One region of the Paenibacillus sp. FSL W8-0919 genome, then DNA from elsewhere that is predicted to be linked to it. Evidence: predicted binding sites of a transcription regulator. Region 1 holds the regulator's gene; the other holds the start of a gene.
The links. Region 1 encodes Rex, which represses fermentation and respiration genes when NADH is low (regulators of the CRP and FNR family bind a similar motif). Its sites were predicted from a motif close to TTGTGAAATATTTCACAA; they were not measured.
Positions count from the first base shown of each region.

Region 2: nadA (quinolinate synthase NadA) is a predicted target of Rex. The motif match lies at 1,261-1,278, and genes of this name have one in related genera.

Region 1 is NZ_JBBOPV010000001.1:5,461,907-5,465,059, reverse strand. Features, by position in the region: gene dinG (ATP-dependent DNA helicase DinG) at 1-1,368, shown strand, start outside; gene NST44_RS24695 (redox-sensing transcriptional repressor Rex) at 1,437-2,099, shown strand; gene NST44_RS24690 (amidohydrolase) at 2,077-3,153, shown strand, end outside.
Region 2 is NZ_JBBOPV010000001.1:1,132,474-1,135,626, forward strand. Features, by position in the region: gene nadB (L-aspartate oxidase) at 1-210, opposite strand, end outside; gene nadA (quinolinate synthase NadA) at 250-1,188, opposite strand; gene ftsH (ATP-dependent zinc metalloprotease FtsH) at 1,411-3,153, opposite strand, start outside.

The sequences.
Region 1 (3,153 bases):
GACAGCCGAAGCGGGCAGCTCCCTGCGCTGCGGCAGCTGCTCCAGGCTTCTCCCCATGAGAAATCCGGGGAATGGTCGGCGGTCATCGACCGGATCTATCCTGATCTGATCACGGTGAAAGAAACTTGGGACCGACTCAGCGACCAGCTGTTCGGGCTGCTTCCGGAACGCGGCGATGCTTCTCCTGGAGATGCAGGGCAATATACGCTGCGGCTCTCGCCTGCGAAGAAGCCGAAGGATTGGGGAGCGCTCGCCGAGCTGGAACAGCAGATTCACGTGACGCTGGGAGACGTCGTTCGCAAGGGAGACAAGCTGATCGCCGAGATGAAGGAAGAGCTTGACGATTACAGTGCGGACAGCCTGCTGACTGACCTGTCGGGCTTGTTTAAGGATCTGGCTGCGCATCGCGAGGATTTGCGGTCCTTCATGGCTCTGAATGACGAAGGAACCGTATACTGGATGGAGGCCAACGGCAATTTCCGCAGCAAGTCGCTGCAGCTCTACGCCGTGCCCGTTGATGTGAGCAAGCATTTGAAGGAATTGTTTTTTGACAAGAAGCGGAGCGTGATTCTGACATCGGCGACGCTGTCGGTCGATAAATCGTTTCAATTCATGATCGATAATCTAGGGCTCCAGGAGGCGGCGGACGCAGGGAATCTGAACACGGTTCAGCTGCCGTCCCCGTTCAATTACAGGGAGCAGGCGCTTCTTGTCATTCCGCGGGATTTTCCAAGCGTGAAGGGCTCCGTGGGGGATGCGGTATTTGTGGATACGCTTGTGAAGTCGCTCTCTGAAGCGGCAATAGCGACCCAAGGTCGTATGCTCGTCCTGTTTACGTCGTACCGGATGCTTCGTCAGGTGCACGAGCCGCTGAAGGAAGCGCTGGCTGCCAGCGATATTACGGTGCTTGGTCAGGGAATGGATGGTACGAGCCGTACGAAGCTGATACGCCGGTTCCAGGATAGCAGCGCGTCGGTTCTGCTCGGGACCAGCTCCTTCTGGGAGGGTGTTGACATTCCCGGAGAAGCGCTGACCTGCCTGGCGATTGTCCGGCTGCCGTTCCAGCCGCCCAACCATCCGCTGGTCGAGGCGAAGAGCGAGCTGCTGCAGCAGCAGAAGAAGAACCCGTTCATGAAGCTGTCGGTGCCGCAAGCGGTCATCCGCTTCAAGCAGGGCTTCGGGCGGCTTGTTCGGACCGCCCACGATAAGGGAATCGTGATCGTCTACGATACCCGGGTAATCGAATCGTATTATGGAAAATACTTCTTGTATTCCCTGCCCGGACCGAAAATGGAGCATATGCCGACCGAGGGGATCGTCCCCCGTATTGCGCAGTGGCTCGAGGAAAGGGAGAATGAAAAAGAGTGAACCTAAAGGGGAGCAAGGCTTTATATTGGAAGCGATGAACTATCATCCTATTAATAGGGGGAGCATGCATGAAATCGGATAAAATTTCAGAGGCCGTAGTCCGCAGATTGCCAGTCTATTTGCGCTATTTGAATGAGCTTCATAAGCGGGAGGTGTCCACCGTCTCCTCACAGGAGCTTGGGCAGAAGCTCGACCTGAACCCGGCCCAAATCCGCAAGGATTTGGCCTATTTCGGGGATTTCGGCCGGAAGGGCATCGGGTATGATGTCTCCTATCTCATTGAGAAAATCCGCCAAATCTTGAAGCTGGACCAGAAGATCAACGTTGCGCTGGTGGGTGCGGGCAATCTCGGACATGCGCTATCCAATTACAACGCGTTTCTGAAAGATAATATGAAGATTGTGGCGATTTTCGATTCGTATCCTCCGAAAATCGGGCTGAAGATCAATAACTTGACGGTGCAGCCGATGGAAGAGCTGGACAAGACGGTCCAGGAATACGGCATTCGAATCGGGATCATTACGGTACCGGATTTTGAAGCGCAAAACGTAGCCAATCAGCTGATCAACGCCGGAATCGAGGCGATTTTGAATTTTGCCCCGACGATTCTGAAGGCGCCGCCTCATATCCGCATTCACACCGCGGATTTTACGACGGATCTGCAAAGTCTGGCTTACTATTTGGACAATGGGAAGGAGGATGCGCAGCATGACAACGAAGTGGATGGTTAAGAACGGAACATTTGCCGTGCTTCAGGAAGGACAGCCGGTTCTCCGCGGGTATATGGTTGTGGAGGACGACCGCATCACGTATTTGGGGGAAGAGGAGCCTCAGGTCGATGCAGAAACCCAGGTGATGGACGGAACGCATCTGTTATTCCTTCCAGGGCTGGTCAACACGCATGGACATGCAGCCATGTCGCTGCTTCGCGGCTTTGGCGATGATCTGGCCCTGCAAGTTTGGCTGCAGGAGAAAATGTGGCCGATGGAAGCGAAGTTTACGGCCGACGATGTATTTTGGGGCACTTCGCTCTCGGTGCTCGAGATGCTGAAGGGCGGTACGACAACCTTCGTTGACATGTATGACCATATGGATCAGGTCGCCAAGGTTGTCCAAGACTCCGGAATGCGGGGAGTGCTGACAAGAGGCGTCATCGGGCTGTGTCCTCCGGAAGTACAGAAGCAGAAGCTGGATGAGGCGATTGCCTTTGCAAAGGACTGGCACGGTCAGGCGGAGGGCCGGATTACGACGATGATTTCGCCGCATGCGCCTTACACCTGCCCGCCAGACTTCATTGAGAAATTCGTTCAAGCGGCGCATGATTTGAATCTGCCGATTCATACCCATATGTCCGAAACGGCAGCCGAAGTGCAGCAGAATGTGAATGACTACGGACAGCGTCCGGTGGCCCATCTGGAGAAGCTCGGCGTGTTCTCGCGTCCGACGCTGGTTGCGCATGCGGTGCATTTGACGGACGAAGAGATTGAAATATTGGCTAAGCATGATGTCGCGGTATCCCATAACCCCGGCAGCAACCTGAAGCTGGCCAGCGGTGTTGCGCGTGTTCCCGAGCTGTTGAAAGCAGGTGTGACAGTGTCCCTAGGAACCGATGGACCAGCGAGCAATAACAACCTGGACATGTTCGAAGAAATGCGCCTGGCCGCCCTTATCCACAAGGGCGTCAGCGGCGATCCGACGGCTATTCCGGCAGCCGAAGCGCTTCGAATGGGAAGCGAGTATGGAGCACGGTCGGCATTTCTTGATAACGTAGGCAGATTGGCCGTC
Region 2 (3,153 bases), 4.3 Mb from region 1:
GTCCTCCGCCGTCACGGCTGCGATGCCGCCTTGCGCATAGCGCGTATTGCTCTCGAGCAGCGATTTCTTCGTAATCAACAGCACCTTATGATGCTCACTTGCCAGAATGGCGGTATATAATCCGGCGATGCCGGAGCCGATGACGATCACATCCGTCTCCTTTACCGGCAGGTCCTTTAGGTCAAAATCGATCAAATACTGCGGTATCACGCTCGTCTCACCTGTCTTCTCGCGAAAGAGTAGCGCATGCTACTTAACTTGTAACATGCGCTCTAGGGAAGTTCTGGCTTTCTCTGCAACGACAGGAGGCACGTAAATCTGCGGCTTCATCGTCTCCAGAGCTTTGACCAGCTTTTTGAGATTATTCACTTTCATATTCGGACATACGAGAAATTTGGTCGCAAAATGGAAGGATTTATTCGGACTGTCCAAACGGAGCTGATAGCCGGTTCCGTCTTCGGTTCCTACGATAAATTCCTGGGCCGGCGAGTTTTTGCAGTATTCCAGAATGGCGGTGGTGCTGCCTACGAAGTCGCCCATAGCGACAACCTCCGGACGGCATTCCGGATGCACGACGAACTCGGCGTTCGGATATTTCGCCTTCATCTCCACCACATCTTTCACGGTTAACATATCATGCGTATTGCAGTACCCTTCCCAGATGATCAGCTTCTTGTCGGTGTGCTGCTGGACGTAATGCCCCAGGTTTTTGTCAGGGACCCAAATGATTTCATCGGAATCGACCGACTGAATGACCTTGACCGCATTCGAGGATGTACAGCAAATATCGGTCTCCGCCTTGATCTCGGCCGATGAATTGATATAAGTGACCACTTTGGCATTCGGATACTGGGCCTTCAGCTTGCGCAGCCCGTCAACGTTTACCATATCGGCCATCGGACAGCCTGCGCGCTCGTCAGGAATAAGCACCGTTTTATTCGGCGCCAATATCTTTGCGCTTTCTCCCATAAAATGCACGCCGCAAAAGACGATCGTCTCGGCATCCGTCTGGGCCGCCTTCTGAGCCAGCAAAAAGGAATCTCCCCGGAAATCGGCGACTTCCTGAATTTCATCCCGTTGATAATAATGCGCCAAAATGATGGCGTTGCGTTCCTTCTTCAACTCCATTAACCGTTCACGCAGCACGCGGTTCTGCTCTGCCTTGCGCTCCAGTGCCAAAGCTTCCATGATCGACCCTCTCCCCCTATGTTATCCGGCATTAGCCGCTTGATGACCATGTTTGAAGGACATTCGCAACCTTTGTGAAAGGATGCGCATCCTTATTTAACAACTAATGTACACGGACCTCTAATCCCTGTCAATGTGATAAGAAGCACAAAAAGAACCGGAAAACGAATGATCGTTCTCCGGTTCTTCATTTTTATTCCAAATACGAGTATTTCAGCGAATTTACGTTAGACTGCTATCATTATCCGATCCGCCAGGAGGATCTTTACGCTCTGAATCCTTACGATCCAGATTCGAATCCATCGGGTTGTTCGGAATCTCTTCCGTAGAAGTCGGCTGCTGGCCTTCTTCCTTCCCTTGAATACGGACGCGGACATCACCGATGTTGTCGATCGTTGGCTCGCCATTCTCGGAAGAGCCGGATCCTTCGCCACCGCCGTTGCCTTCGACTGTTCCAGTCTCAATGAGATTCTTAATCTGCTCAAGCTCCAGCGTTTCTTTCTCCAGGAGCGTATTCGCAATCAAATGAACCTCTTTGGCATGCTTGGACAGAAGCTCTTTACACTTCTCGTAGCATTCGGTGATAAACCGCTGCATTTCCTGATCGATCTCGTAAGCGATTTGGTCACTGTAGTTCTGCTCGTGCCCGATATCCCGGCCAAGGAACACTTGTCCTTGGGATGTGCCGAACTGCATCGGACCGAGCTTCTCGCTCATACCGTATTCCACAATCATGCTGCGGATAATGCTGGTTGCCTGCTGGAAGTCGCTGTATGCCCCGGTTCCGATTTCTCCGATGAACAGCTCTTCCGCCACGCGTCCGCCGAGCAACCCGGTTACGCGGTCAAGCAATTCCTGCTTCGTCACGAGCATGCGGTCTTCCTTCGGCATCATGATGACGTATCCGCCGGCGCGGCCGCGAGGAATAATCGTTACCTTATGCACGGTATCCGCATGCTCCAAGAAGTAACCGACAATCGTATGACCGGCTTCGTGATAAGCAACGATGCGCTTCTCGCGGTCGCTGATCACGCGGCTGCGCTTCTCGGTACCGACGATCACGCGGTCGATCGCCTCGTCGACTTCCGTCATCGAAATATCTTTACGGTTACGGCGTGCGGCAAGCAAAGCCGCCTCGTTCAGAAGGTTCTCCAGGTCCGCGCCTGTAAAACCAGTCGTACGCTTCGCGATAATGTCGAGTTTGACATCCTTCGTCAGCGGTTTGTTGCGTGCATGCACCTTCAGTACAGCTTCACGTCCCTTAACATCCGGACGATCCACGGTAATCTGACGGTCAAAACGTCCCGGACGCAGCAGCGCCGGGTCCAGAATATCCGGGCGGTTCGTTGCAGCGACGATAATGATGCCTTCGTTCGCTCCGAAACCGTCCATCTCTACGAGCAATTGGTTGAGCGTTTGCTCTCGCTCGTCATGTCCGCCACCAAGGCCGGCGCCGCGTTGACGGCCCACAGCATCAATCTCGTCAATGAAGATAATACATGGCGCATTCTTCTTCGCGTTCTCGAACAAATCGCGTACACGCGAAGCACCGACACCGACGAACATTTCCACGAAGTCGGAACCGGAAATACTGAAGAACGGAACGCCTGCTTCACCGGCAACCGCACGAGCCAGGAGCGTCTTACCGGTTCCCGGAGGACCGACAAGCAGCACACCCTTCGGAATGCGGGCGCCGACGGTGTTGAATTTGCGCGGATCCTTCAGGAAGTCGACAACCTCAACGAGCTCCTGCTTCTCCTCGTCAGCACCGGCTACGTCTTCAAACGTAACGCGTTTCTTCTCTTCATTATATAAGCGGGCTTTGCTCTTGCCAAAGTTCATCACTTTGCCGCCGCCGCCCTGAGCTTGATTGAACAGGAAGAAGAACAGAACGAACATGATCACGAGCGGAATAAAGGATGAAAGCAGTGTCAGCCAAATGCTTTGGCCTTCCATCGGCACCAC